Regions from separate parts of the Kitasatospora sp. NBC_01539 genome, predicted to be linked through region 1. Evidence: riboswitches for the same ligand, from Rfam matches in the RefSeq annotation. Region 1 holds a riboswitch; each other region holds the start of a gene.
The links. Region 1 has a riboswitch for cyclic di-AMP ahead of OG335_RS17810 (M23 family metallopeptidase). Riboswitches for the same ligand answer to the same signal wherever they lie in the genome.

Region 1 (7,324 bases):
GCACCGGTCCCCCGTCACGACAGCGCCCCCGTCACGACAGCGCCCTCGTCACGGGCGGCGGAGGCCCGCCCGGCTGCGTACGGCCCGCAGGCGGAGGATCCGCCGGGGGCGCCCTGCCGCCCGGTGCACCTCGATCTCGCTGGCCACGCCGTGCCGTCCGAGTTCGGCCCGCAGGGCGTCCAGCTGCGGGCAGCGGCGGCCTGCGCCGTCGTGCAGCGGGTGCACCCGCACCTCGCCGGCCGGGTCGGTGACCCGGACGAGTTCCAGCAGGGCGTCGAGCCGGCCCTCCGCGGTGAAGTGCTCCGGGTGCGCGAAGAGCAGGTACGAGCTGAGCGTGAGGGCGAACACCCCGTCGGCGAACGGCAGCTGCGGCAGGGCGGCGGCGACGTACCGCTCCGGGTGGGCGGTGCGGTCGGCGGCGAAGAGCGCCCGGGCCCGGTCCCAGCTGCGCAGGTACTTCTCGGGGCGCAGCTGCGGGCGGGCCGGGTAGAGCCGCGGGCTGGTGCGCATCGCCTCGGCCATGACGTCGCGGCCGGTGCGGGCGAGGGCCAGCAGGTCGGACGGCGGCAGCGCGTAGAGGGGGTCGGCGGCGACGACCTCGCAGCCCAGGGCGCGGGCCTCGGCGGCGAGCGCGGCGGCGCCGCCCGGGCAGTCCAGCACGGGGCCGGGCAGGCTGCGCAGGGCGGCGCGGGTGAGACCGAAGAAGCCGCAGTACTCGTCGAGGGGTCTGGACGTCACCAGCACGGCGGGCTCCCTCGGCGGGCGGCGGGGGTACCGGCCCATCGGACCACGGGCCGCGGGGGTGCGCATCCGCGGCCCGGCCCGGGGTTCAGCGGGCGGCGAGGAGGCCGCGGGCGGCGGCCCGCTGCACCGCGGTCAGTCCGCGGACCAGCACCGGGGTGAGCAGGACCAGCAGCAGTCCCACGGCGGAGAGGGCCGCGATCTGGGCGGGCGAGGTGACGTAGTACCGGTGGTGGCCGCTGCCGTCGGTGAAGTCGTAGAGCTGGTAGCCCGGCCAGTCGGTGTAGCGGGCGAAGACCCAGTGGTAGAGCGGGTAGAGGGCGACCACCCAGCCGGTGACCAGGAAGGTCAGGGTGACGACGAAGGTGAGCACCGCCCACGGGAACATGAGCACGTGGTGCAGGGCGGCGCGCCAGCCGGCGCCGTCCGCGAGGCGGGCGGTGATCCCGCCCCACACCCCCGGCCGGGTCGGCCGGACGGGCTCCGGAGCGGCGAGCGGGGTGCCCAGCAGGACGCGGACGCGGTGGAGCTCGAAGGCGCCGAGGCCGCGCGCGACGATCGTCAGCAGGGCGAGGAGCGGCAGCCCGGTGACGGTGGGCAGCAGGCCGGTGCCGACGGAGAAGAGCGTCACCGTGAGGACGAACCCGGCGATCGCGAGCGGCAGCGAGCTGAGCGCGAAGCCGATCTCACGGTAGGTGGCGGCGGAGAACGGTGCCCGCAGGAAGCCGGGCCGGCGCGGGGTGCCCGTCGGGTCGGCGGCGTGGACGGGCACGGGCCGGGCTGCGGCCGGCAGTGGCTGGGCGGTCATGGCGGGGTCCCCTCGGTGGTGTCGCGGTGTGACGACGTCCACGGTGCCGGAACGGGCGGCGGGGGGTAATCCGGCCTGCTGCCGGGTCCGGGGTGGGGCTCTCCCTACCCCCGTGCTGCGGACGGCCGCACCCGCTCGTCCCCCACCCGTCCCCTAAGACCGACCGGCGGTCTCCGGGTCGCCGAACACCGGGTGGAGGGCGGCGACGTCGTCCGGGGCGGGGGCGGAACCCGCGGACGGCGAGGCGGGGGCCCTCCGGGTGCACCGTGCGGACAGGGGCCGAGGTCATGGCGGCCGACCCTGCCCCGAGGGCGGCCGACAGGGCGGCCGGGCCGCGCGGCACGGGGCGCACCGGCTACCGTACGGGGCGTGGACGACGAAGACCTGCAGCTCATCCCCCGTACCCGCACCGAGGAGCTGCTCGCCTGGGCGGAGGCCGAGGGCCTGCCCCCGGTGCCGGAGGAGGCCGTACGGGCGGTGCTGACGCTGCTCGAACTGGGCGGCGCGCCGCTGCACGACGGCTGGCCCGAGCTGGGGTCGGCGGTGGTGGAGCAGTTGCTGCACGAGCGGCTCCACCTGTACGTGCAGCCCTGGGCGGAGCCGGAGGCGTACGGGGCGGCGGTGCGGCTGCTGATCGACCGTCAGCGGGCGGCGCGGCGGCTCAACGCGAAGCGGTGGGAGCGCCTGCACGCGGAGGCGGAGTGGCAGGGCGAGCTGCTGGGCACGCTGCTGCGCCGGCCGCAGCTGCTCACCTGGCCGCGGCTGTACACCCTGCTGCTGCAGGCCGACGGGGTGGAGACCGGCGACATCGACGCGGTGCGGGACTGGCTGGACGCGTTCCGCGCGCTGGAGCCGGAGGAGCGCGTCGCGGCGTACGCGGCACTGGTGGACGCCGGCACGCTGGACGCCATGGAGGACGCGGACGGCGGGCTCGGCTGGGGGCCGGCGCACCTGCTGGCGATCGGCATGGCCACGGACGGCGCGCGGCGGCTGCTGGAGTACGGGCTGATGCGGCGCAGCTACCGCAATCTGGCCGGGCTGACCGCGCTGGGCGAGCCGATGCCGCACGAGCTGTCGGGCGGGTTCGAGGAGTTCGAGCAGGTGGCGGAGGACGGCGCGCTGTGGCTGTGCGGCGACTGGACGCTGCCGGGCCTGCCGGAGTTGCTGCTGTGGGAGTACCCGGACCTGGCGCCGGAGCCGGGCACGGCCGAGCTGCAGGCCTATGCGGACGCCGCCCGGGACGAGCCGGGCGGCGTCTAGGCGGGGGCCGTTACGGCTGGACGCCGTGCGAGCGGAGCCAGCCGAGCGGGTCGATCGGTGCGCCGCCGCCGGGCCGTACCTCCAGGTGGAGCCTGGCGGTGGTGACGGTGCCGGTGGCGCCGACCGCGCCGAGGACGGCGCCGCGCTGGGCCTGGCCGCCGGTGGCGGCAAGGCGGGAGAGGTGGCAGTACCAGATCTCGGTGCCGTCGGGCAGGGTCTGGACGACGCGGTAGCCGTACGAGCCGGCCCAGCCGGCGGAGGTGACGGTGCCGGCCGCGACGGCGGTGACCGGGGTGCCTGCGGGCGCCTCGAAGTCGAGGCCGGTGTACAGGTGGGCCCAGGTGCTGGACTGGCCGTACGAGGTGCCGAGGGTGTAGCCGGTGGTGGGCAGCGCGAGCGCGGCGTCGTCGACGGCGGCCTGGGCGGCGCGGCGGGCCTCGGCCTCCTGTGCGGCGGCGAGCCGGGCGGCCTCGTCGGCGGCGGTGCGACGGGTGTCGGCCTGCTGCTGGATGCGGGCGGCGAGGGCGAGACCGGGGTCGGCGGCGGGGTCGGCGTCGGCCGCCTCGTCGGGCGCGGACACGGCGGGTTCGGCCGCGGCGGCGGGGCCTGCGGCGGCGGCGGTCAGGCCGGCGGCGCCGAAGGTGGCGGCCATGGTGGCCGTGACGCCGAACAGCGGGCTTGCACCCCTGGTCTGACGGGGCATCCGGTGGCGGGCCTGGTCGGCCTGCTCACGCGGGTGGTCGAGGAGCTGGGTGGCTGCGGCGGTGGGCTCCGCCGAGTGCGTCGACGCCACGGAGGCGCACTCCTTTCCTTCCCTCTCGCCGACCGGGTTAGCTGACGGGTTCGGAGCAGGAAGGTCTCCTACGGCTGGGCCTGGGCCCGGCCGATTCACCCCACGGAAAGTGGTTCCCCGGCTCCCGGGCCCACCGATGAAGGCAGACCGCGGGATTGAGCGACACGCGCACGGTGCCGAGTCGGTACGGCGTTGCCGACCGCGCTGCGTTATCAAACGTTAATGCTATGCCTGCCTTGATTCCAAGCGCCTGAGCCGGTTGATTCGTTCGGTCTACGCGAGGAATGGGCGATTTACGATGGTTTGTCGGAGAGGCGGTCACGGAGGGTGAACGAGCTGCGAAGCTGAGTACCCGTACTCATGCCGGTCGGACCCGCCTCCGGGACGCTGCCGTCATGAGCGCACCGATCCAGTCCCGCACCACGGCCGCCTACTACGCGCAGGCCGTCCTCTCGTTCGCCCTCGCGACGGCCGCCCTCGCGATCGGGATCGCCTACCTGCCGGTCGACGCGTGGATGCGCGCCTTCCTGGCCGTCGCCCTGCTGTACGTGATCACCTCGGCGTTCACGCTGGCGAAGGTCGTCCGCGACCGCCAGGACGCCGGCGCGATCACCTCCCGGGTCGACCAGGCCCGGCTCGACCGGCTGCTGGCCGAGCACGACCCGTTCAAGGTCGACGGCATCTGAGCCGGCGGGCACCCCGCCGGGCCGGCGCTCAGCCGGTGGCGCCGGTGGCTCCGCCGGGGCCGGCGGCCGCCCGGGCCCGGGCGGCGAGGGTCTCGCCGCCGATCGCCCAGTTCTCGGCGGGCACCTCCTCGATGGCCACCCAGACCTTGTCCGGGGCCAGGCCGGTGGCCCGGGCGTAGGCCTCGGTGAGGGCGCGGGCGATCTCGGCGCGCTGCTCCTCGGTGCGGCCGGCCAGCTGCTTGACGGTGATGAAGGGCACGGGGCCTCCCGGTTCGGTGGTGCGGCCGGTGCCGCCCGGTGGGCGGCGGACCACCGGCCGGGCGCACGGTACCGCAGGGCCCGCCGGAACCCCGCGGACGGGCCGCCCGGACACCCGCGCGGGCCGGGCCGTGACCCCCTGCCGTGCCGCGCGTTGTGCAGGGTATGAAGAAGCGCAGCATGCTCGCCTTTGCCTCCCTCGCCGTCGGCGTCGTCGCCTCGCTGACCGCACCCAGCGCCCACGCGGACGGGCAGCAGCACCGCATCGGCGACGCCAGGGCCGTGACCGGCAGCGAACTGCCCGACAGCGGCGCCGACGACCGGGCGGACGGCGACGCCGACCTCGTCTGACCCCCTCCCGCGGGCGCCCACGCCCGCCCCGGGGCCCGCACGGCCCCCACAGCACCGAGGCCCGCGCCGCCGCGCGGGCCTCGGTGCTTTCCGGCGTCCGGGGCGCCCTGCCGGCCGGGGCGAGGGTTGACGCCGGGCCGGTCGCCGACGGAGGGTGCAGGGAGCCCCGCCCGCACCGCGCACCTGGACCGCCGCATGGAAACGCTCACCGACCGACTCCGCAGCAACCTCACCGGTCAGCCGCTGCTGGCGACCCTCGGCGTCGAGATCGTCGAGCTGGCCCGCGGCCGGGTGGTGCTCGACCTGCCCGTCCGCCCCGAGGTGACCCAGCAGAACGGATTCGTCCACGCGGGCGCGATCTCCACCCTGGCGGACGCCGCGGCGGGCGCGGCCGCGCTCTCCCTGATGCCCGAGGGCAAGGACGTGCTGAGCGTCGAGTTCAAGCTCAACCTGCTCAGTCCCGGTGTCGGCGAGCGGCTGCGGGCGACCGGCACCGTCGTGCGCAGCGGACGGACCATCACCGTCGTGGGGGCCGAGATACGGTCGGTCACCGCCGGGGTTCCGGGCAAGGAGGTCGCGCTGCTGCAGGGCACGATGATCGCGGTCGACTCCGCTCCGTGACGGCGGGCCGGACGATCCGGGCGATCGGTACCGATTCGGGTGGGTTCCGAGACCGTCCCGTCTCCGAAACGCGACAAGAATTGCAGTCCTGCGGGGTAGGTGTCGCAGGGACGACACGAGCGCGGTCCGCCTCCGGCGGCATCCGGCAGGAACACGAAGGACGTGGAGAGATGACGCAGACGGCCCGGACGGCTCCACCCGCCACCGGATTCATCCCGGGACAGCGCCCGCCGACCGAGCCTCCGTCCGCCGGGTCCGGGGCGGTCCGGGCCGACGGTGTCGGCGCGACGCTCCGCCGGGCCTTCGCGGTGGCCCGCGGGCTGCGCGGGCTGCGGCCGGTGGCGGCGCGGTCTCCGGAGCCGTACGGCGAGGTCGACGGCCAGTGAGGGCGGCCCGCGGCCGGTGACCTCCGGGCGGACCGGCGGGTTCCGGTGCAGGTGGGAGGGGTCGTCCGGCTCCGGGACGGGGTGGTTGACCCGGCGTCGGAGTGACGGTCCGCCACCTGTCGGACAGGGTCCGTTGACGCGTGCAGCTCACCAATCCTGCGATCTGTTCACACTCTCGTAGGATCATCCTCTTAGAATTCGCCGCGTGACGATGACTCAGTGGTGCGCGGCGGCAGCCGTTGTCCTCGCCGTCCTCGCGGCGCTCACCGCCGCGCGCTACCGGGCCGTCGGGCTCACACTGCGCCGACGCCAGGCGCAGCAGCAGGACGAACTCGAAACCCTGCGCGGACAGCTGGCGTCCGAACTCGCCCGCAGCAGCGCCGAGCACGCCGCCGCCCGGCAGGAACAGGACGTCACCGCCGCCACCCAGCGCGCCTTCCTCAGCGTGGCGCGCCGCATCCTCGTCATGGCCCACGACCAGCAGGCCGGCCTCGACGAGATGGAACGCACCCACGACGACCCGGCCCTGCTCGAAGGCCTCCTCAAGGCCGACCACGCCGCCGCCCAGCAGGCCCGCCTCGCCCAGACCCTCGCGGTGCTCTGCGGCGCCCGCGCCGGACGCAACTGGCCCGAGCCCGTCTCCCTGGAGGACGTGGTGCGCGGCGCGCAGTCCCGCATCCTCCCGTTCCAGCGGGTCGTGGTGCGCAGCCGGCTGGAGACCGCGGTGATCGGCGCCGCCGCCGAGGCCCTCATCCACGCCGTCGCGGAGCTCCTCGACAACGCCACCCGCTACTCCCCGCCCAGCACCCAGGTCTTCGTCACCCTGCTCCCCGTGCACAACGGCGCCGTCGTCGAGATCGACGACGCCGGCGTCGGCATGCCCGAACAGGCCGTCGAGAAGGCCGCCGCGGCCCTCGCCGGAGGCGGCGGGCTGGAGGTGTCCCGGCTCGGCGAGGTGCCGCAGCTGGGCCTCGCCGCGGTCGGCCGGCTCGCCGAGCAGTACGGCTTCCGGGTCACGCTCAGCTCCGCCCCCTCGCCGTACGGCGGCGTGCGGATCGTCGTCCTGCTGCCCAGCGCCCTCCTCACCGACCCGCTGCCCGAGATGGGCGGCCCGGGCGCCCCGGACCCGTACGCCGCGGCCCGGCCGTCCGCGGACCGTCCGCGCGCCCACCGGCCGCTGCCCGGCGACACGGCCGCCGACCGCGCCGGCACCCGGCCGGACACCGTGGCCGCGGGCACCGCGGCAGCCGACGCGGCCGACGCGGACGAGGCCGCCACCACCGCACCGGACGGCGCCCTGCCGCGCCGGTCCAACCGCCGGAACGCCGCCCCCGCGGCCCCCCGGCCGGACACCGTGTCCGCCGCCGCCCCCGAGCCGCCGCGCTCGGCGCGGGAGGCACAGGCGTTCATGGCGCTCTTC
Region 2 (7,324 bases), 2.6 Mb from region 1:
CGTTCCACGGCCCTGCGGCGGCGCCCGCGGCCGGCTTGGTCAGCCGGACCGCCTGCCGCTCCCCCGCCCTGCGCAGCACGATCCTGGTGGGCGGCGGCGAGTCCGGGTCGAGCCAGACCTCGGTCCCGCCGGGCTTGCCGTCGAAGCTGCAGTCGAGCACCGCGATGTCGTCCGGCTGTCCGTCCGCGGTGGCGCGGAAGGCGATGCCGACCTTGCGATAGCCCGTCAGCCGGCACCGCCCGATCGTCACCGTCGTACCGGCGAGCTGGTGCTTGGCGGTGACGATCGCGTGGTCGGACTGCCCGGCGGCGTCGACGAGCAGGCCGTCGAAAACGGTGCCGGCGTCGCGTCCGAGTGCGTGCACGGTGACGCCCGCGGCGGCGTTGCCGTACAGCACGCCGGACGTGTAGTCGAAGTCGTTGAGGTAGGCGCCGTGCTCGATGCCCGATCCGCCGTTGTGGTACGCCACGAACTGCGTGACGGTGTGGTGGTGCCGGGCGTTCAGCCAGACGAAGATGCCGTTCTGCAGGTTGTTGTGGGCCAGGCAGCGTTCGAAGGTCCACACGCCTTCGCTGGTCTCCGGCCACTCGAAGCCGGACGCCCCCTCGGCGCCCTGCACGCCGACCGCCACGCAGTCGCGGGCGATGCCGCCCGTGCCGGCGCCCAGGGCGAAGCCGGTCAGCCGGTAGCCGCGCGGGGCGGGTTCGTAGACGGTGCGCGAGGCCACGCAGGACTCGTAGACGATGTCGTCGGACGGTGTCTGCGGGGTGCGGGTGTCCGTCGGCCCGTCCCACCAGTAGGCGTCCTCCCACGTGTCGTGGCTGATGCAGCTGCGGAAGGTGATGCCGTGGCTGGCGTGCGGCACGAAGGCGTGGCTGCCCGTGTCGCGGACGACGACGCCCTCGACGACGGTGCCGCGCGAGGAGTCGGCGAGCATGTGGAAGTGCAGGCCGTAGCGCCCGAGCACGGGCTCGGTGACGGGCGCGCCGTTCCAGCGCTCCTTGCCGGCGCGGCGCGGGCCGAGCCAGCGCAGTGCGGCGTGCCGGATCTCGGCCTGCCGGGAACTCGTGAGGTGGACGTGCGCGCGGCCCTTGGCGGTGCCCTCGATCCGTACGCTGCGCGTCAGGTTGAGCACCTCGGCGCCCGCCGTCACGCCACCGCCCACGGCGACCCGGGGATGGGCGTGCGCCAGCGGTTCCGCGAGGGTGACGGTGCGGCCGTCGACCCGTCGGATCGTGCACAGATCGTACCGGGTGGAGAAGCCGTCCTCGGACGGGGGGCCCGTCGGGGCGACGGCCAGCTCGTCGCCCGCGCGCCATCCGGCGGGCACGGCCGCGAGCTCCAGGGCGGTGTCGCCGGCCTTCAGCGGACGGGCGGCGCGCACCCACGCGGTCTTGGCGGCACCGTCCAGGCGCAGGCGTCCGGCGCCGGTGACCCAGAGGCCGGTGTCCGCGCCGACCACCCCCATCCCGCCCCCGACGAAGGTTCGTTCACCGACCGACGGGAAGCGCAGGGTGTGCACCGCCCCGTCGTCCGGCACCAGGGCGAGGGTGCCGCGGACCTCGACGTTGCCGGCGGACGCCAGCGTCACGCTGCTGCCGGGCGCGAAGACCAGCGAGCCGCCCGGCTCGACGAGCAGCGAGGCCACGGCGGCGTCGGTGTCGAGCAGCACGCGGTCGGCGATGCGCACCGCCGTCCGCGGGCCCGGCACGGCACCGCCCCAGCCGCCCGCGTCGGACCACCGGCGGCCCGTCAGGTCGAGCGGGGAGGGCGTCGGGCTCTCCGGGGGCGGCGCACTGTGCGAATGCCCGGCCACGGCCGCCTGGGTGGCACCGGAGGGGGTCACCGCGCGGGCCACCGGCCCGGCCCCGCCGGCCGCCGGGCGGCGCAGCAGCGCGCCGCCGCCGACGGCCGCCGCGACGACGGAGACCGCCGTCCAGCCGAGCATCCGCCGGCGGCCGACCCGGGGGCCGGCCCGGCGGTGGGAGGCGGGCCGTCCCGGTGCCGCCGGCATGCGCTCGTCGTGTTCCATGATCGGTGAAACCCCTCCCCGGGCCGCCGCCCGGGGCCCCGACGCCTGAAGCATAAACAAGCCCGTTTCGACCCAAGGGGTTTGCGCGAAAGCGGCCGAAGGCGACCGGAATGGCGCCGGATAATCGATCATGAATTCATACAAGATCAACTGTGATCGGCATCACACATGTTTGCAGTTTGAACTTATCTCTGCCTAATGTCCTCCCACGTTCGTGGTCACACGGACCCAGTTGGCCCGAACGCCGAGTCCTGCCGGCGGTCCGACTGGCAAAGCGAAACGCACTTCGGCAGGGGCGGGGGAACCAGGTAAGTCGCCAGGGAACGGTCCAGCGCCGTTCCCCGGCTTGGGGTGAAGCCGCACGCGCAGAAACGTCCATTCGACGTGCCCGCACGTGCGGCCGGGCAACTCCAGCCCGAATCCGACAGCTCACCTCGCAGGCGTGGGAGAGGAACGCTCCTTCATGCTGTCCATCAACTCCAAGCGCAGCCGCCGCATCCTCGCCACCACCGGCGTCGTCGGCATCGGCCTCTCGATCCCGTGCCTCACCGCCGGCACCGCCTCCGCCGCCTCGGTCGCCACCTGGGACAAGGTCGCCCAGTGCGAGTCCTCCGGCGACTGGCACATCAACACCGGCAACGGCTTCTACGGCGGCCTGCAGTTCACCAACAGCACCTGGGCCGAGTTCGGCGGCACGTCGTACGCGTCCCGCGCCGACCTCGCCACCAAGGACCAGCAGATCGCCACGGCCGAGAAGGTGCTGGCCGTCCAGGGCCCCGGCGCCTGGCCCGTCTGCTCCGTCCAGGCCGGTCTGACCAAGGGCGGCCCCGCGCCCGAGATCAGCACCGGTGGCTCCGCCACCACCGCGCCGAGCACCCCGGCGGCCACCCCCAGCACCCCGAGCACCCCGGCCGCCACGACCCCGAGCACCGGCACCGGGTCGACCGCCTCCGGCACCTCGCAGGGCGGCACGTCCTGGCAGGGCAAGCAGTCCTGGGGCCACCGCACCGGCGCCACCTACACCGTGAAGGCCGGCGACTGGCTCTCCACCATCGCCGACCACAACCACGTGCAGGGCGGCTGGCAGAAGCTCTACGAGATCAACAAGTCGGTCCTGACCCAGGGCCCGCACTCGATCTACCCGGGCCAGAAGCTGTCGCTGGGCGCCTCCGCCTCCGCGCAGACCTCGACCCCCGCGAAGACCGCGACCACCACCACGGCCACCACCGCCGCCGCGACCACGGCCGCCCCGGCCCAGGCCGCCACCGGCTCCAAGGCCGCCGCGGTCGACTTCGCCCTCTCCAAGGTCGGCCAGGCCTACATCTACGGCGGCACCGGCAACGGCGGCTGGGACTGCTCCGGCCTGACCCAGGCCGCGTACAAGGCCGCCGGCATCGCGATCCCGCGCGTCGCCGCCGACCAGGCCGACTTCTCCACCCGCGTCTCGCTGGACAACCTGCAGCCGGGCGACCTGCTGTTCTGGTCCAACAACGGCGCCAACTCCGGTGTCTACCACGTCGGCATGTACGTCGGCGACGGCAAGTACGTCGAGGCGGCCAACCCGAGCGCGGGCGTCCGCACCCAGACCGTCGCCAACTGGGCGCCGGACTTCGCCGGCCGGATCTGACCTCACGGCAGACCGTCGGTTCCCGACCGCCGTCCGGTCGGCCCGCCCCTTGCACAGGGGGGCGGGCCGGCGGACGGCCTCGGCGTGCCGACGGACCGCCCGGCGGATCCGCCGGGCCCGGTCCGTCCGGCACGCCCGGGTGCGGCCCGGGCGGGTGGGCAGGGAGGCCCGCCCGCCCGGGCCGCACACCGAGCACCCGCTGCACCGACCTCCGACGTCCGACCTTCGCCGTCCGACCTCCGGACTCCGACAGAACTCGCGACTCCGCTCCCCGGAGCCCTCAAGACCGACCGGCGATAGGGAACGTGGGTCAAGGAGCGGTGCTGGGGTGCGTGCATCGCAAGGCGGAGGAGAGAGCGGCGGAGGAGAGAGCGGCAGCGGAGCTGCGGCGACCGACGACAACGCGGCGAAGCGCGTGCCCCGGTGCCGCGACGCCACGGGCCCTACTGCCGGTCGGTCTAAGCTGCTGCTCCCCGGAGTTGAGGAGCACCGCCATGGCGAAGGTCACCGTCACCCTGGACGCCGATCTGGCGATCGAGGTGATGCTGCTGTCCGGCTCCGGCAACCCGCAGGACGCCGTCGAGCTGATCGTCCGTGACTACCTGGCGCGCGGACGGCGCACCGAGGCCCGTACCGGGGACCCCGCCGACGCGCACCGCACCGCCCGGCCGCAGCGGGGGCCGGAGGAGGGCTGAGCGGGGCCCGTGCGGCCCGCACGGGCCCCGCGGGGCCCCCGCACCACGTACGGCAACGCCGACGGCCCCGGAGAGCGGTCTCTCCGGGGCCGTCGGCGTTGCCGTACGTGGTGTGCGGTGCGTGGTGCGGCGTGCGTGGTGCGGCGTACCTGGTGTGCGGTACGGAGTCAGCGGCCGCCGGCCGCGGTGGAGCCGCGCATGACGAGCTCCGGCTGGAACATGAACTCGGCGCGCTGCGGCGGGTTTCCGCCGACCTCCTCCAGGAGGGCGTCGACCGCGGCGGTGGCCATGGCCTCCACGGGCTGCCGGATCGTCGTCAGCGGCGGCTCGGTGAACGCTATGAGCGGCGAGTCGTCGAACCCGACGACCGAGACGTCCTGCGGCACGGAGAGTCCGCGCTGCCGGGCGGCCCGGATCGCACCGAGCGCCATCATGTCGCTTCCGCAGACGATGGCGGTGCAGCCCTTGTCGAGGAGCGCGCCGGCCGCGGCGTGTCCGCCCTCCACGCTGAACAGCGTGTGGTGGACGAAGCTCTCGGCCTCCTCGGGCGTGCGTCCGAGGAGTTCCCGGACGGCCGCGGTGAAGCCCTCGATCTTGCGGAGCACGGGCACGTACCGCTTCTGCCCGACCGCGAGGCCGATGGTGGTGTGGCCGAGCTCCACCAGGTGCTGGACGGCCATCCACATGGCGGCCCGGTCGTCCGGCGAGATGAAGGGTGCGGCGATGCGTTCGCTGTACCCGTTGATCATCACGAACGGCACCTGCCGGCCGATGAGCTTGTTGTAGCGGTCGTGGTCGGCGGTCGTGTCGGCGTGCAGGCCGGACACGAAGACGATGCCGGCCACGCCGCGTTCGACCAGCATCTCCACGAGTTCGTCCTCGGTGGAGCCGCCGGGCGTCTGGGTGCACAGGACCGGCGTGAAGCCGTGCCGGCTGAGCACCTGCTCGATCACCTGCGCCAGGGCAGGGAAGATCGGGTTGCTGAGCTCCGGGGTGATCAGGCCGATCAGCCCGGCGCTGCGCTGCCGCAGGCGGGTGGGCCGCTCGTACCCGAGCACGTCGAGGGCGGCCAGAACGGTCTGGCGCGTGGAGGCGGAGACCCCCGCCTTACCGTTGAGTACACGGCTGACGGTGGCTTCGCTGACCCCCGCCTGCGCCGCGATGTCCGAGAGTCGCGCTGTAGTCACGATCCCAGAGCCTATTGCAACCATGTCAGACCGCCCACCATGCGGTGCTGTCGGCGGCCAGAAGAATCTCGCCGTCCTCGCGGCCGGCCTCGGCGGAGGCCAGCAGCAGACGGCCCGGGGACGGGATGCGGACCGGCTCGCCGGTGGTGTTCGCGGTGCACACGAACGAGCCCTCGGCGCTGTCGCGACGGAAGGCGAGGACGCCCTCCGGGGCCTCCAACCAGGTCACTTCGGTGCCGGCGCCGAGCGCGGGCTGGGCGCGCCGCACGGTCAGCGCGGAGCGGTAGAGCTCCAGGGTGGAGGTGGGGTCGCCGGTCTGCGCCTCGACGCTGAGCTGCGCCCACTCGGCGGGCTGCGGCAGCCAGGACGGCCCGCCGGGGGTGGGACCGAAGCCGTACGGGGCCTCGGTGCCCGACCACGGGATCGGCACGCGGCAGCCGTCGCGGAAGCCGTCCTGGCCGGCCGCCCGGAAGTACGACGGGTCCTGGCGGACCTCGTCGGGCAGGTCGGTGACGTCCGGCAGGCCGAGCTCCTCGCCCTGGTAGATGTACGCGGAGCCGGGCAGCGCGAGCATCAGCAGGCTGGCGGCCCGGGCGCGGCGCAGGCCGAGCTCCCGGTCGCCGGCGGTGCGGATCTGGGTGCCCAGGCCCGGCTCGTTGGCGAAGCGGGTGGCGTGCCGGGTGACGTCGTGGTTGGAGAGCACCCAGGTGGTGGGGGCGCCGACCGGGCGCATCGAGTCGAGCGAGAGGTCGATGACCTCGCGCAGCGCGGCGGAGTCCCAGGAGGTGCCGAGGTACTGGAAGTTGAACGCCTGGTGCAGCTCGTCGGGGCGGACGTAGTTGGCGGTGCGCTGCACGGTGGGCGTCCAGGCCTCGGCGACGCCGATCCGGTCGCCCGGGTACTCGTCGAGGATCCGGCGCCACTCGCGGTAGATCGCGTGCACGCCGTCCTGGTCGAAGAACGGCATGACGTCGTTGCCGAGCAGCTTGAGCTGGTCGCCGCCGGTGACCAGGTCGGGCAGGCCGGGGGCCTTGACCATGCCGTGGGCGACGTCGATGCGGAAGCCGTCGACACCCATGTCGAGCCAGAACCGCAGGATGGAGCGGAACTCGTCGGCGACGGCCCGGTTCTCCCAGTTGAAGTCGGGCTGCTCGGGGGCGAAGAGGTGCAGGTACCAGTCGCCGGGGGTGCCGTCCGGGTCGGTGGTGCGGGTCCAGGCCGGGCCGCCGAAGATGGACTCCCAGTTGTTCGGGGGGAGTTCGCCGTTCTCGCCCTGGCCGGGACGGAAGTGGTACCGCTCGCGCAGCGGCGAGGAGGGGCCCTCGCGCAGCGCCCGCTGGAACCACTCGTGCTGGTCGGACGAGTGGTTGGGCACCAGGTCGACGATGATCCGCAGGCCCAGGGCGTGGGCGTCGCGGATCAGGCCGTCGGCGTCCATCAGGGTGCCGAACATCGGGTCGACGGCGCGGTAGTCGGCGACGTCGTAGCCCGCGTCGGCCTGCGGGGAGGCGTAGAACGGCGACAGCCAGACCGCGTCGACGCCGAGGTCGCGCAGGTAGGGCAGGCGGGCCCGGACGCCCGGGAGGTCGCCCATGCCGTCGCCGTTCGCGTCGGCGAAACTCCGCGGGTACACCTGGTAGATGACCGCGTCCCGCCACCAGCCTCTGGACGCGCCCGCACTCGCTGCGATCGGCTCGGCGGCGGGGACGGGGGCGGGCCGGGAGGCGTCGGCCAGGTTCTGGGTCATTGGACAGTCATCCCTTGGGGATTCGCGGCGAACAGT
Region 3 (7,324 bases), 1.6 Mb from region 1:
GAGGAGAAGCGCTCGCGGAGCTGCTCCAGCGACTTGGCGACGTCCTCGTCCGACACCTCGATGGCGTCGACGGTGACGGAGATCTCCGAGAAGTCCGGCAGCGTGATCTCGGGGCGGACGTCGACCTCGGCGGTGAACTTGAGGTCACCACCGTCGGCGATCCGCTCGACACCCTCGATGTCCGTGATGTCGGGCTGGCCGAGGACGTCGATCTTGATCTCGTCGACGGCCTGCGTGTAGAAGCGCGGCAGGGCGTCGTTCACCGCCTCCTCCAGCACGGCGGCACGGCCGAAGCGCTGGTCGATGACACGAGCCGGAATCTTGCCCTTGCGGAAGCCCGGGACCGAGACCTGCTGGTTGATCTTCTTGTACGCCGCGTCGAGGCTGGGCTTGAGCTCCTCGAAGGGCACCTCGACGGTGAGTCGAACCCGGGTCGGGTTCAGAGTCTCGACGGCGCTCTTCACGGTTAGGTCTCCTATTGGGCTTGCGGTCAGGTTGTCTCCGCCCGAGGTCGTCGGCCGGAAGGCCGATCGGGCGAGACGGGCGATGGGCGGTTGGGGCTGCATCTCCCGTACGGGGGGTGGACGGTGAGCGTGACTCCTCGCCCTCGGGCGGTCGCGGTCCGTGTAATCGCCACAGGCACCACCGCCAGCGGTCCATCCTACCGGTACCACGAAAGCAACAGGGCCCCGCCCGCCTGACGAGACCCTGCCGAAACTGTCGGGGTGGCCGGATTCGAACCGACGGCCTTCCGCTCCCAAAGCGGACGCGCTACCAAACTGCGCCACACCCCGTAGTGCCGAGAGGAAGAGTACACGCCGGTCCGGGGCCCCTCCGCGCAAATATCGGAGCCCGCCCGGGCGAAAGCGGTGTGCATTTCGCCGACCCGACCAGGTAGGCTGGCCAACGTCCTCGCGGCCGACCCCGGCCCCGGGGCGACGTGCCGTCAACGCACGTGTGCGGGCGTAGCTCAATGGTAGAGCCCCAGTCTTCCAAACTGGCCACGCGAGTTCGATTCTCGTCGCCCGCTCCATCCGTCCCGGCCCCAGCTCAGCGACATGATCGCGGAGCTGGGGCCGTCGTCGTTCGAGGGCCCGTCAGGGCGGCGCGGCCGGTCCGTGCCAGCGCCAGGTCGGACCGGCCGCGGTCCCGCCCCGGCTCCTCTCCTTCTCCCAGGAGCACCGGGGCGCGCGGGAGGCCGCACCGGCGGGCGGGGACGCCGTTGCACCCCCGGCGTACGCGCGGTCACACGGTCTGCCGCCGGTTCCCGTCACCCGTCCCCGGGACGGGTGACGCTCCCCGGACCCGGCCGGACCCGCCGGGCACGGCCCGACGGAGACGGCCCGACGGAGACGGCCCGACGGAGACGGCCCGACGGAGACGGCCCGACGGAGACGGCCCGACGGAGACGGCCCGACGGAGACGGCCCCGGGCCGGCGGGTGAACCGCCGGCCCGGGGCCGTTGCCGTGCCGCGGCCGAGGTCAGCCCAGGTAGTGACGGACCACGCGGGAGGCGTACACGTCGGTGTCGAGCATGCCCGCGCGGGCGGAGTCGGAGCCGCCGTCGTTGGAACCCACGGTGTTGTCCTGGCCGGCGTTGAAGATGTCGTCGCCCGCGAGCTGGTTGTGGTTGCCGATCACGATCGTCGGGTTGAAGTCGTCGCTGTCGGCGACCGCGGACGCGGCCGGCAGGCAGACGGCTCCGGTGACGGCCAGGAGAACGGCGGCGCGGCGGAGTGCTCGGGTCATGAGGGGTTCCCTTCCACGTTCCACGACGGGGTTTGTCGTGGCTGCGACAGTAGAAGGAAGGGGACGCGGCTCCGGGGACGTTCGGCCGGTCGGTGGCGTGTTGACGCCGCACGCCCCGACGCGGGAGGAGGCCGCGCGGAGGAGCCGGCGCGGGAGGAGCCGGCGCGGGAGGAGCCGGCGCGGGAAAGGCGGACGGGAAAGGCGGACGGGAAAGGCCGAGGCCCGGCCGGGGATCCGTGGATCTCCGGCCGGGCCTTCGGGTGGCGCGGGGTGCGTCAGACGCGGACGCCGTGGGCGGCGAGGTACGCCACCGGGTCGATGTCCGAGCCGTACGACGGGGTGGTGCGGACCTCGAAGTGCAGGTGCGGGCCGGTCACGTTGCCGGTGGCACCGGAGAGGCCGATGACCTGGCCGGCGGTGACGGTCTGGCCGACCGAGACCTTCAGCGCCGAGAAGTGCGCGTACTGGGAGTACTTGCCGTCGGCGTGCTTGATGACGACGTTGTTGCCGTAGGCGCCGCCCCAGCCGGCCTCGACGACGGTGCCCGCCGCGATGGCGTGGATCGAGGTGCCGGTGCTGACCGCGAAGTCGACGCCGGTGTGGTAGCCGCTGGACCAGTTGGAACCGGCCTTGTGGTACGGGGTGCCGAGGCCGGAGGAGACCGGCGCGACGTAACCCGAGGCGGCGGCGGGCGCCTTGGCCTCGGTGGTCGGGGCGGCGGGCTTCGCGGCCTCGGTCTTGGGCGCGGCGGGCTTCGCGGCCTCGGTCTTGGGCGCGGCGGGCTTGGCGGCCTCGGTGGTCGGGGCAGCCGGCTTCGGGGTGCTCGCGACCGGGGCGCGGTGCTCGGAGCGGGAGGCCGCAGCCGAGTCGGCCTTCTTGGTCTCGGCCTGCGGCGCGGCCGCGGCGGCCTGACCGGAGACGGAGAGCTTCTGGCCCGGGAGGATGAGGTTCGGGTTGCCGCCGATGACCTGGCGGTTGTCGTCGTACAGCTTCTTCCAGCCGCCGTCGACGTGCTGCGCACCGGCGATCTTGGACAGGGTGTCGCCGTGGACGACCTGGTACGAGGCGGCCTGCGCCGGAGCGGCGGCCGGGGCCGCGGCCTGAACGGCGGCGACGGGGGCCGCGGCCGGGGTGCCGGCGCTGTGGGCGCTGGCAGCGGTGACGGGGATGGCGATCGCAGCGGCGGCCACACCGGTGGCGACGGCGACGCGGGACAGACGGGTGCCCAGAACGGACATGGAGTTGTTCCTCTCCTACGCCTACGAGGTGAGCTGTCGGGTTCGGGCGGGGAGATCGCCCGGTCGCGGAAAATGACGCGACTTCACCCCAAGCCGTCCCGGAACTACCGGACGCGGCACTTACCTTGGGTCCCCCGCTCCTGCCGTGCACAGATGGTGCGTGACCCCGGGCAGCGGCAGGACTCGGCGTTCCGCCCGGTGGCCCGCCCGGTCGGTGGCCGGGCAGACCATGAGAAAAACCTATGGACCGCTCCGCTGGCAAGCCGCCCCCTCCGAGGGGCCGTCAGGGGCCCTCCGGGCGGTCACTCTCCGCCGGGGCGAGGTGGGCGTAGCGCAGTCGCCGCAGTGACCGTGCGTATCCGGATCATGTCCGCGCGGGAGATTCCGCACCCCGCGTGGCCGGCCGGTCGCGGCGGGGCACGGATCATGCACGGCCCGGTGACCCTGGTCACGAGAGCCTCCCGGAGGCCCTTTTCCGGGTTCACCGGACGTCAGGGCAACCGCGCCCGCGGACCGGTGTCACCGGGCGGGCGCCCGGCCGATAGCCTCGCTCGCGAGCGATGTTCGACCCCTTTTCGAGCGAGGAGCCCTCTTGCGGGCGCAGGCCAGGCTGGAGACGGTCCAGCGCAGCGTGATCCGGGAGATGGCCCGGTACGGGCAGCGGTTCACGGTGGACGGCCGCGTGCTGCGCGGGCCCGGCACGACGGCGGTGGCGGTCCGCGAGCACCCGGGCGAGGACGGCTCCGCCGGCCACGTCGACCTGGGCTTCGTCCTGCGGCTGGGGCAGGCGGACGGTCCGGTGATCTGGGACTGCACCGCCGGGCGCGGCCGCACGGAGGAGGAGAAGCTCGACAGCGCCGTGCGCATGTGGGCGACGACCACCGCGGCCGCCGTGGTGGAGATGCAGGAGCGCCGCGGCGAGCACGGCGACCACGTGCGGCCCGTGGAGCTGCCCGGGTGGCACGCGGTGCAGGGCCCGGCGGCGGTGTTCGGTTTCGGGAGCGACCGGCTGGCGGAGTGGCTGGCCGACAACCGGCTGCTGCCCGCGCTGGCGGACGCCCTGCGCCCGGGGCTGTCGCCGACCGGGGTCACCGGGGTGAAGGTGTTCCTCGGCGGCCGGGCCGGTGAGGAGGTCGCCGAGGTGCGGGTCGACGGCGCCGTGTCGGACCCGGCCTCGGCCGCGCTGCGCGCCCTCGGCTGGCCGCGCGGCGAACGCCTGTGCTGGGCACGGCTGTTCGTCCTGCTGGTCCCCGACGAGCAGGAGGCGCAGGCGGTGCCCGCCGGTTCGGCTCCGGCCCCCGGGGCGACACAGGGCGGCCCGGGGGTGCTGCGGCGCGGCCTGCTCGCGCGCTGGCGGCAGGCGAGGCCGGGGCGCTGACCTGGCCGCGCGGAAGCGGCGGCCGGGTCGGCGCTGCGGTCAGCTGGCCACGGAGGAGATCGTCTTCGCGAGCTGGCTGAGGAAGTCCTGGATCGGCTTGGCCGCCGTGGACTGGCTCACCATGAAGCCGAAGAGTGCTGCGAGGATCGCGTGACTGGTCTTCAGCTGCTTGTTGCGGATGAAGATCACGACGATCACGCCGAACAGGAACAACGCGGAGACGGAGAAGGCCACCCGGACTCACTTCCTCAATCTGTGGCGGGGGTTCTTGCTGGAACCCCGTGTCGAAGCCGGACCGCGGCCTGCGCCGACCGTCCCTGGCACGAGTCGGCCGATCCCGTCGCCATGGAGGTGCCCTGCGGGACCCGACCGCCTGTTGCCTGCCGCACGTGCCGCCCCCCATCCCCCGAGCTTCGACCAGCCCACCCGGACTCAGTGTGGTCGTTCGTGCTGCCTGCGTAAAGGACTTGCCGGAAGCACGGGGCCCGGATCCTGCCATGTGAGACGAATTTCCGCCGACCGAGACGATAGCGGAAGCCTTCTGACGAACCGTCCGCGGGGGTCGGATGAACACGCCGAATCGGCCTACGGGCAGGCCCGGGCGGTGTGATCCATCCGGGGGAGGCTCCGCCAGAATGGCCGAAGATCACCTCCCAGGGGTTGACAGGCGCTACTGCCGCCACACCAGCAGCACGGCGCGGTCGTCGTTGACGTCCTTGGCGACCGTCTCGATGAGCCGGCCGGCCGCACCGCGGAAGCCCTTCACCACCAGCCGGTCGGCCTCGCCCATCAGCCGGTCCATGCCCTCGGAGAGGTCCCGCCCGGGGATCTCGACCATGCCGTCGGTGCAGAGCATCAGGAGGTCGCCGCGGTCGAGCTGGCCGCGCACCGCCTCGAACTTCGCACCGTCGTAGATGCCGAGGAGCGGCCCCTCCTGCGACTCCTTGACGTCCCAGCGCCCCGCACCGCCGAGGCGCTGCATGCCCGGCAGGTGTCCCGCCGACAGGAGTTCGTACTGCCCGGTGTCGAGGTCGAGCACGAGGTGGACGGCGGTCGCGAAGCCCTCCGCCCAGTCCTGGCGCAGCAGGTAGCCGTTGGCGGCGGGCAGGAAGTCGTGGGCGGGCAGCGATCCGAGGAGGCCGCCGAACGCGCCGGAGAGGAGCAGGGCGCGGGAGCCGGCGTCCATCCCCTTGCCGGAGACGTCGGCGAGCACGACCTCCAGCACCCGGCCGCCGGGGCCGGTGCGGGTGGCGACGACGAAGTCGCCGGAGAACGACTGGCCGCCGGCCGGGCGCAGCGCCATGTCGGCGGACCAGCCGTCGGGGAGCTGTGGCACCTGGCTCTGGACGCGCAGCCGCTCGCGGAGGTCGAACAGCATGGTGCCGCCGCCGCGCCAGGGCACGCCGACGCGGCTGCGGAACTGGGCGAGCAGCAGGCCGGCCACCCCGACCGCGCCGACCACCAGGGCGGCGCCGGGGGTGACGCCGTAGACGTAGGCGTCGGGGTTGTCGCTGGCGATCCGCTCGCCGGTGTGGACGAGCGATTCGGCGGAGAGTCCGAGTGCGGCGGCCGCGTAGAGCAGGACGAGGGTGGCGGGGCGCAGCAGCAGGGAGCCGGCGAGCACCGGGAGCACCAGGGCGGTGGGCGGCACCCAGGCCGGGATCCAGATGTTGAGGACGACCAGCAGCGGGACGGCGGCGAGGAAGAGGGCGAAGGCGAGCCAGTCGGGGGCGGCGCCGCGGAAGTAGTCCACGCCGGTCCTGCGCAGGGTGCGGCGGGCCCGGCGGAGCCTCGCCCGCAGCCGGGCCGTCACGGGATCCCCGGCCGCGTTCGCGGTGGGGCCCGTCGCAGTGCTCCCGGGCGTCGCGCCCTGCGTGCTGCCAGCCATGGGGCCCGACCTTATCCACCGGTGCGGTCCGGCGTCGACGCCCCTGCCGGGGTGGGGTGCGCGGTCGCACCGGGCGGGGCGGGTTTCGGCCGGGTGCGCCGTGGGCTCCCGTGGAGCGTCCCGGGGCGTGCGCGGGGCGCTGCGCGCCGGGCGGGCCGGGCCGGGGCGGCGGGGAAGGGCGGCACGGCCGGGTGCCGGGTGAGGGAGAGGGGGCGCGGCCGGAGTGCTCACGGCCGTCCGGACGCGGTCCGGCGGTGGTGCGCGGTCGTTGCTGCCGCACGGCCCTCTGCGGGCCGTGCGGCAACGGGTCGGAGGGATCAGCCCTGGGGGTGGTGGGCCGGGATCGGCGGGAGCTCGCCGGTGGTCTCGTACTCGCTCAGCATGTCGATCCGGCGGGTGTGCCGGGTCTCGCCGCTGTAAGGGGTGTTGAGGAAGATCTCGACGAACTTGGTGGCCTCGTCGGTGGTGTGCATCCGGCCGCCGACCGAGATGACGTTGGCGTTGTTGTGCTCGCGGCCGAGAGCGGCGGTCTGCTCGCTCCAGGCGAGCGCGGCACGGACGCCCTTGACCTTGTTGGCGGCGATCGCCTCACCGTTGCCGGAGCCGCCGATGACGACGCCCAGCGCCTCCGGGTCGGCGGCGGTGCGCTCGGCGGCGCGGAGGCAGAACGGCGGGTAGTCGTCCTCGGCGTCGTAGATGTGCGGGCCGCAGTCGACCGGCTCGTGGCCTGCTCCCTTCAGCCACTCGACGAGGTGGTTCTTCAGTTCGTATCCGGCATGGTCGGAGCCCAGGTACACGCGCATGACCATGAGTGTGGCATGCGCGTGCACGGGCCCGCGGGAGGGGGCCGGAGGCGGTCGGCGCGGCGGGCCGACGATGGGTCAGCGGCGGCCCGCGAGCTTCCAGGCCAGGGGCAGGGCGCCCATGGCGAGCAGGGCCTTGAGGGCGTCGCCGACCAGGTACGGGTAGAGGCCGAGGTGGGCTGCCGTGGCCGGCGACACGTCCAGCGAGGCGGCCAGGTAGGGGACGCCGACGGCGTAGATGGCGAGGGTGCCCAGCACCATGGCGCCG
Region 4 (7,324 bases), 340 kb from region 1:
CCTTCTCCGCGATCACCGCGGTGTGGTCCTGCGCCTTCGCCCGGTTCTTCGCGACCCGGGCACCGGCCGCCTCGACCTCCGCCGGGGAGACGCACGGGCCCTTGGCCCACCAGTCCTCCAGCATGCCGATCGCCTCGTCGCCGAGCGGGTTGACCCCGGGACCCGCCGCGAGGGAGTGGCCGACCAGCACGTGCAGGCACTTCACCCGGTCCGGCATGCCGCCGGCGCTCGGGAAACCCTCCAGCACCTCGACGGCGTCGCGCCGCGCGATGTAGTCGTCGTGCGCGGCCCGGTACGACGCGGCCAGCTCCGGATCCTCGGCGAGCCGGGCGGTCTGGTCCTTCATCACGCCGCCGGCCTCCAGCGTGCCGATCAGCGACGCGGCCCTGGGGCAGGTCAGGTAGTAGAGCGTGGGGAACGGCGTGCCGTCGGGCAGGCGGGGGGCCGTCTCGACGACGTCCGGGTTGCCGCACGGGCAGCGGTGGGCCACCCCGCGCAGACCGCGCGGGACCCGTCCGAGCTGCGCGGCGATGGCGGCGACGTCGGCCTCCGCGGTGACGCCGTCGGAGGCGGGCTGGGGGTGCTGTTCAGAGGTCATGGGGCGCTGTCTTCGTGAGGGGCGGGGGCCTGGTCGGCCAGGTCGACCGATTCCAGGACGGTGGTGTACCAGGGCTTGGCGGCCCTCGCCTGGCCGGAGGGCAGGGCGTCGGCGGAGTCCGGGCCCGGCGCGGCGGACCGCGAGGGGTCGACCGAGACGAACGGCGTCTCCCCGGGCATCGCGAAGTGCAGCCGGGCCCGGGCCTGCGCCTTCACGTACTCCGGGTCCTGCCAGCGCGCCCGCTCACGGCGGAGGTCCTCCACCTGCCGGCGGGCCTGCTCGGCGCGGGCCCGCTGGTCGGCGATCTCGGAGCGCTGGGTCAGGAACTGGCGGGTGGGGTAGGCGAGGATCGCCACCAGCGAGCAGAGGACGAGCACGAGCACGGTCGCGCGGCTGGTGAAGCGCGGACGCCCCGCCAGTCCCGGGATCTTCCACATCGCTCGTGCCCCTCCTGCTCGCACCGGTGCCCCGGCCCCACCCTACGGGGTGGGAGCCGGGGCACCGGTCCTGCGGCTGTGTGTCAGCGGCGGTTGTCAGCCCTCGTGCTTGAACCGCGGGAACGCGCCGCGGCCGGCGTACTGCGCGGCGTCGTCGAGGATCTCCTCGATGCGCAGCAGCTGGTTGTACTTGGCGACGCGCTCGGAGCGGGCCGGGGCGCCGGTCTTGATCTGGCCGCAGTTGGTGGCGACGGCGAGGTCGGCGATGGTGACGTCCTCGGTCTCGCCGGAGCGGTGCGACATCATGCAGCGGTAGCCGTTGCGCTGGGCGAGCTCGACGGCGTCCAGGGTCTCGGTGAGCGAGCCGATCTGGTTGACCTTCACCAGCAGCGCGTTGGCGGTGCCGGACTCGATGCCGCGGGCCAGACGGGTCGGGTTGGTGACGAACAGGTCGTCGCCGACCAGCTGCACCTTGTCGCCCAGCTTGTCGGTCATGGCCTTCCAGCCGTCCCAGTCGGACTCGTCCAGCGGGTCCTCGATGGAGACGAGCGGGTACGCGGCGACGAGCTCGGCGTAGTAGTCGATGAGCTCGGCGGAGGAGATCGCCTTGCCCTCGAAGGTGTACGCGCCGTCGTTGTGGAACTCGGAGGCGGCGACGTCCAGGGCGAGCGCGACGTCCTTGCCCGGGGTGTAGCCGGCCTTCTTGATGGCCTCGACGATGAGGTCGAGCGCCTCGCGGTTGGAGTCGAGGTTCGGCGCGAAGCCGCCCTCGTCGCCCAGGCCGGTGGAGAGGCCGCGCTCCTTCAGCACGCCCTTGAGCGTGTGGTAGACCTCGACGCCCCAGCGGACGGCCTCGGAGAAGGACTCCGCGCCGATCGGGGCGATCATGAACTCCTGGATGTCGACGTTGGAGTCCGCGTGCGACCCGCCGTTGAGGATGTTCATCATCGGCACGGGCAGGACGTGCGCGTTCGGGCCACCGAGGTAGCGGAACAGCGGCAGGTCGCTGGCCTCGGAGGCCGCGTGCGCGACGGCGAGGGAGACGCCGAGGATGGCGTTGGCGCCGAGCGAGGACTTGTCCGGGGTGGCGTCCAGGTCGAGCATGGCCTGGTCGATCAGGCGCTGCTCGGTGGCGTCGTAGCCGACGAGCTCCGGGCCGATCTGCTCGATGACGGCCAGGACGGCCTTCTCCACGCCCTTGCCGAAGTAGCGGTTCTTGTCACCGTCGCGCAGTTCCAGGGCCTCGAAGGCACCGGTGGAGGCGCCGGACGGGACGGCGGCACGGCCCGTGCTGCCGTCGTCGAGACCCACCTCGACCTCGACGGTGGGGTTGCCGCGAGAGTCGAGGATCTCACGGGCTACGACGACATCAATGGACGGCACGAAGCATCTCCTAGCGGAAGCGGATGTGGGTCGTTACGACCTGAGCCTAACGGCACGGCGCCCCAGGGCCATGCCGGGCATGGCGCTGTCTCACCGTGTGACCGGGCTACTCGCCGGTAGTTCACCTGGGGGACCCGTACACCGGACCGCCCCGCCCCCCGGGTGGCGGCCCCGGGGGCGTGCGGTCGTACGCGCGGTGCCGGTCCGTCAGTCGAGCTGCAGGAGCTGGCCCGGGAGGATGAGGTCCGGGTCCTCGCCGACGACCGGGCGGTTGCTCGCGTACAGCCGCTCCCAGCCTCCGGTCAGGCCGCGGGTGGCGACGATGCCCGACAGGCAGTCACCGGGCTGCACGGTGTACGCCTCGCGGCCGATCGCGGGCACCGGCACCGCCTGCGGGGCGTGCCCGGCCCCGCCGTCCGCCGCGTCGCCCGACCCGTCGCCCGATCTCTCCTCCGACCCGGTGCCGGCCGGTTCGATCTCGGCGGGTTCGGTCTCGGCCGGTTCGGTCCGGGCGGGTTCGGCGGGGGCGGGCGGCACGTGGCGCTCGAAGATGTCGCGGTGCGCCGTCCAGTACCAGCCGCCGTCCTTCTGGTACCAGTACACGCTGCTGCCCGCGTCCCAGCCGCCGCGGCCGGAGAAGACCGGCGCACCGCCGGAACGGGTCGCGGTGGCGGGCGCCGCGGCCGGCGCGGTCGTCGCGGTCGTCGCGGAGCCGCCGCCTCGGGTCAGGCCGGCGCGTTTGGAGCAGACGGGCCAGGCGCCGGGCCCCTGCGAGGCGAGCACCTTCTCGGCGACGGCGATCTGCTCGGTCTTGCTGGCCTGGTGCGCGTAGGCGGCGTACCGGGCGCCGCCGAAGCCCTTCCAGGTGCGGGCGGTGAACTGCAGTCCGCCGTAGAAGCCGTTGCCGGTGTTGATCCGCCAGTTCCCGCCGCTCTCGCACTGGGCGACCTTGTCCCAGACGGAGACGGGCGCGGCGTGCGCGGCGGCCGCGGTGAGCAGCGGCATGGCGAGGCCGACGCCGGTGACGCCCGCGACGGCGACCGCCTTCTCGGCGGACGTCCGACGACGGTGGCGGCCAGGTCCGGTGAAGATCATGGGTGGTCCCTCTCCGAACGCCTGCGAGGTGAGCTGTCGGGTTCGGACCGGGAGGCTGGCCCGGCCGCGGCCGCAGGAGGGGACCTGCTGACGCGGCTTCACCCCTAGCCGTGGGGACGGCGACGTACGTGGTTCCCCCGCCCCTGTCCTGGTCTCGGTCGGTCGTCCCGGGGCGCGGCGGACAGGATTCGGCGTTGTCGCGCCCGGGGCCCGCTGGCGCGAGCTGTCCGGAGAGTAGGCAGATGCGATGACCGATCACAAGCTCATATCGGCGTTATCACGCAAGAATTACGACGCACCGTTCATCGGGCACGAACAAAGCCGTTTTGTCCTGATTCGCTCGTGTTCACCCGGACGGCCCGCCCGCCGGTCGACACACCGTCAGTCCGCGGCCCGCCCCGTCTCCGGGGTGAAGGAGACGGGCAGCTCGCGCAGGCCCCGCATGATCAGGCCGCCGCGCCAGCGCAGGTCCGCCGGATCCGCGTCCAGCGCGAGGTCCGGCAGCCGGGTGAGCAGAGTCGCGAGGGCGGCCCGGCCCTCCAGCCGGGCGAGCGGCGCGCCGATGCAGTAGTGGATGCCGTGCCCGAAGCCCAGGTGCGGGTTGTCCGTCCGGGCGAGGTCGAGGGTGTTCTCGTCGGCGAAGCGCGCCGGGTCGCGGTCGGCCGCGGCCAGCACCACCAGCACCGGGTCGCCCTCCGGGATCGCCATCCCGCCGATCTCCAGGGGGCGGGTCGCGAACCGCCAGGTGGCGAGTTCCACCGGGCCGTCGTAGCGCAGCAGTTCCTCGATGCCGGTCTCCAGCAGGCCGCTCTCGCCGCGCTCCACCGACGCCTGCAGCAGGGCCCGCTGGCCGGGGTTGCGCAGCAGCGCGTACAGGCCGTTGCCGATGAGGTTGACGGTGGTCTCGAAGCCCGCGAACAGCAGGATGAAGGCCATCGCGGCGGCCTCGTTCTCCGTGAGGTGCTCGCCGTGGTCGCTGGCGCGGATCAGGCCGGAGATCAGGTCGTCGCCGAGGTCGGCGCGCTTGCGGTGGATGAGGTCCGCCAGGTAGGTGCGGATCCGCTTCACGGCGCGCCCGACACCGCCGCGCTGCGGCGCGCGCTGCCCAGGCTTCGTGTGGCGCAGCATCATGCCCGCCCAGTCGCAGAAGTCGTCCTGGTCCTCGGCGGGCACCCCGAGGAGGTCGCAGATCGCGTAGATGGGCAGCGGGAACGCGAACTCGTGGATGAGGTCGGCCGTGCCGCGGGCGGCGAAGCCGTCGATCAGCCGGTCGGTGAGCTGCTGCACCCGCGGCTCGAAGGCGGCGATCCGGCGCGGCGTGAACGCCTTCGACACGAGCCGGCGCAGCCGGGTGTGGTCCGGCGGGTCGATGTTCAGCAGATGCGTCATCAGGTCGGCCTGCCGCTCCCCCGGGATGCCGACCCGGCCGCTGCGGTGGGCCTGCGCGCTGTGGTGCCCGGGGTTCTTGGAGAGCCTGCCGTCGGCCAGGGCCTGCCGTGCGTCGGCATACCGGGTGACCAGCCACGCGTCGACGCCGCTGGGCAGCGTGGTGCGGTGCACGGGCGCGTGTTCCCGCAGCCAGGCGTACGCGGGGTAGGGGTCTGCGGCGAACTCCCACGTGAAGAGTTCGGGCCGGTCGGGCCGGTGTGTGTCGGGCATGTCCCCGACGGTATCCGCTGCCGTCCGGCGAGCCGGTCGGCCCCGGGAGGCGTGAGCCTGGTCACCTGGGGGGTAATTCCTGTTGCGGAGGGTCTCGGCGTGCCTACGATCCTCCGAACAACCGTTGGAGACGGCAGTGCGGGCCGTCCACGGGGTGTCGCTCTCGGAGAGGAGCAGGCCATGCGGGTAGCCGGGGCAGTGGTGGTCATCGCGGTACTCCGCGGCGGGGACGGCGGCGGCCTCGCCCGCCGCTTCGCCGCCGCGGGCGCCGCGGGTCTGCTGATCGCCGATCTGCGCGCCGGTGTGGCGGAGGACCTCGCCACCGAGCTCGACCGCCCCGGCTGCCCCGTCGTCGGGGTCAGCGGCGACGCCCACCAGCCGAGCGACATCGCCGCGCTGGTCGACACCGCCGCCAAGCACCTCGGCCCGATCGACCTCTTCGCGGTGGCCGGCCCGGACGGCGAGCGGATCGTCGTCCTCGCCGACCTGCCGGACCACCTCGACCCGCTGGCCGAGCTCCTCGCCCTGGTCGGCGAGGCGATCATCGAGGTCGTGCCGCCGCAGCGTCAGCCGGTGAGCCCCTCGGCGGTCCGCACCGCCGTCCGGTAGCGGCGCGCGGCCCCGCGCAGCGCGGCGTCCACGTCGACCCCGGCGTCGTACGCGCGCTGCGCGACGGCCAGCAGCAGGTCGCCCGCCGACTCGGCGGTCAGGCTGTCGGGCAGCGCGTACGCCGTGTCGGGCACCGCCGTGAAGCCGGCCCGGCGCACCCGGGAGACGAGCTTCGCCGCGTAGGCGAGGGCGGGCAGGCCGCCGGGCACGCCGTCCAGCACGGACTCGCGCTGCTTCTCGGCGGCCTTCAGCTGCTCCCAGTTCGCCTCGACCTGCGCGGACCCGCTCGCCTCGACGTCGCCGAAGACGTGCGGGTGGCGGTACATCAGCTTCTCGACGATGTCACCGGCCACGTCGTCGATCGAGAACGGGTCGTCCGGGTGCTCCTCGGCGATCCGGGAGTGGAAGAAGACCTGGAGGAGCACGTCGCCGAGCTCCTCGCGGAGCGTGCCGCGGTCGCCCTCCTCGATCGCCTCGACCAGCTCGTACGCCTCCTCCACGAGGTACTTCACCAGCGTCTCGTGGGTCTGCTCGGCGTCCCACGGGCAGCCGCCGGGCGAGCGCAGCGTGTCCATCACCGAGGCGAGGTCCAGCAGCCGGGCCCCCGGCAGGTCGTACGAGCCGGGCAGCAGCTCGATCTCCGGCGCCGTGCCGGCCTCCTCGACCGCGAGCCGGGCGAGCGCGTCGGTCAGGCCGGGGTCGCCGTCCGGGCTGCCCAGCCACAGGACGGGGGCGGCCGTCACCAGCGTCCGGGCCAGCGCGGGCGCGGACGCCCGTTCGACGATCTCCACCTCGACACCGGCCTGCCGCAGCGCCGGCAGCTGCGGGTGCGCCGGATCGGCCGCCAGGACGCGCCCGGCCGCGCGCAGGGCCTCCCACGCGGGCCAGGACAGCAGGCCCGGGGCGACCCGGTGGGTGGTGGTCAGCAGGATCAGCTTCGGAGTCTCCACCCCCCGAACCTACCTCCCGCGGCGGGCCCGTCCGGCGGCGTCCGGCGGCGTCCGGCGGCGTCCGGCGGCGTCCGGCGGCGTCCGGCGGCCCGGGGTCAGGCGGTGGCGCGCTTCGCCGGCAGCCAGTCGGTGTCCGCCTCGACGAGCGTGATGCGCTGCGGGTCCCACCGGCCGTAGCGGGGGTTCACCTCGACCTTCAGCGCCGTGCCGGCGTCGGCCAGCGCCTTGCGCACCACGGTGTCGCCCTGCTCGGTGCGGGCGTCCTGGCCCGCGGCGGCGGCTATCGCGCGGATACCGAGCTGCTGGCGGTAGAAGCCCGGCACGTCGGCGGCGGCGACGCCCTGGCGGAGCAGCAGTTCGCGCCGCAGGGCGGCCTCTCCGCCGAGCAGTCGGGCGTCGGCGTCCCGCACCTGGGCGATCTCCCCGTCCGTGACGGTGAGGCCGCGGTCGGCGAGGGCCCGGGAGATCACCCGGTCCAGTACGAGGCCGGCGACCGTCCGGCGGACGAGCCCGGCCTGCTCCTGGGCGGCGGCCTCCGGGGCGGCCGCGGCCGTGGCGTCGCGCAGGGCCCCGACCTTGGCCTGCACGGTGGC

Region 2: another riboswitch for cyclic di-AMP. It lies ahead of OG335_RS29435 (transglycosylase family protein); the one in region 1 lies ahead of OG335_RS17810 (M23 family metallopeptidase).
Region 3: another riboswitch for cyclic di-AMP. It lies ahead of OG335_RS24860 (peptidoglycan DD-metalloendopeptidase family protein); the one in region 1 lies ahead of OG335_RS17810 (M23 family metallopeptidase).
Region 4: another riboswitch for cyclic di-AMP. It lies ahead of OG335_RS16290 (transglycosylase family protein); the one in region 1 lies ahead of OG335_RS17810 (M23 family metallopeptidase).

The regions. Positions count from the first base shown of each region.
Region 1 covers NZ_CP109390.1:4,163,629-4,170,952, forward strand. Annotated here, with positions in the region: gene OG335_RS17795 (hypothetical protein) at 49-738, opposite strand; gene OG335_RS17800 (sensor domain-containing protein) at 830-1,549, opposite strand; gene OG335_RS17805 (hypothetical protein) at 1,919-2,809, shown strand; gene OG335_RS17810 (M23 family metallopeptidase) at 2,820-3,602, opposite strand; cyclic di-AMP (ydaO/yuaA leader) riboswitch at 3,614-3,774, opposite strand; gene OG335_RS17815 (YiaA/YiaB family inner membrane protein) at 3,998-4,288, shown strand; gene OG335_RS17820 (4-oxalocrotonate tautomerase family protein) at 4,317-4,547, opposite strand; gene OG335_RS17825 (hypothetical protein) at 4,727-4,897, shown strand; gene OG335_RS17830 (PaaI family thioesterase) at 5,093-5,518, shown strand; gene OG335_RS17835 (hypothetical protein) at 5,689-5,904, shown strand; gene OG335_RS17840 (ATP-binding protein) at 6,116-7,324, shown strand, end outside.
Region 2 covers NZ_CP109390.1:6,786,052-6,793,375, reverse strand. Annotated here, with positions in the region: gene OG335_RS29440 (hypothetical protein) at 1-2,032, opposite strand, end outside; cyclic di-AMP (ydaO/yuaA leader) riboswitch at 2,303-2,490, shown strand; gene OG335_RS29435 (transglycosylase family protein) at 2,475-3,659, shown strand; gene OG335_RS29430 (hypothetical protein) at 4,154-4,354, shown strand; gene OG335_RS29425 (LacI family DNA-binding transcriptional regulator) at 4,522-5,565, opposite strand; gene OG335_RS29420 (glycoside hydrolase family 13 protein) at 5,567-7,288, opposite strand.
Region 3 covers NZ_CP109390.1:5,743,119-5,750,442, reverse strand. Annotated here, with positions in the region: gene tig (trigger factor) at 1-464, opposite strand, end outside; tRNA gene OG335_RS24875 (tRNA-Pro) at 721-794, opposite strand; tRNA gene OG335_RS24870 (tRNA-Gly) at 960-1,033, shown strand; gene OG335_RS24865 (hypothetical protein) at 1,483-1,749, opposite strand; gene OG335_RS24860 (peptidoglycan DD-metalloendopeptidase family protein) at 2,025-2,987, opposite strand; cyclic di-AMP (ydaO/yuaA leader) riboswitch at 2,993-3,186, opposite strand; gene OG335_RS24855 (DUF6348 family protein) at 3,580-4,365, shown strand; gene OG335_RS24850 (hypothetical protein) at 4,405-4,563, opposite strand; gene OG335_RS24845 (PP2C family protein-serine/threonine phosphatase) at 5,036-6,253, opposite strand; gene OG335_RS24840 (ribose-5-phosphate isomerase) at 6,571-7,056, opposite strand; gene OG335_RS24835 (biotin transporter BioY) at 7,135-7,324, opposite strand, start outside.
Region 4 covers NZ_CP109390.1:3,822,835-3,830,158, forward strand. Annotated here, with positions in the region: gene OG335_RS16275 (DUF501 domain-containing protein) at 1-598, opposite strand, end outside; gene OG335_RS16280 (septum formation initiator family protein) at 595-1,035, opposite strand; gene eno (phosphopyruvate hydratase) at 1,132-2,418, opposite strand; gene OG335_RS16290 (transglycosylase family protein) at 2,626-3,513, opposite strand; cyclic di-AMP (ydaO/yuaA leader) riboswitch at 3,518-3,683, opposite strand; gene OG335_RS16295 (cytochrome P450) at 3,895-5,172, opposite strand; gene OG335_RS16300 (SDR family NAD(P)-dependent oxidoreductase) at 5,353-5,781, shown strand; gene OG335_RS16305 (MazG family protein) at 5,739-6,731, opposite strand; gene OG335_RS16310 (SurA N-terminal domain-containing protein) at 6,827-7,324, opposite strand, start outside.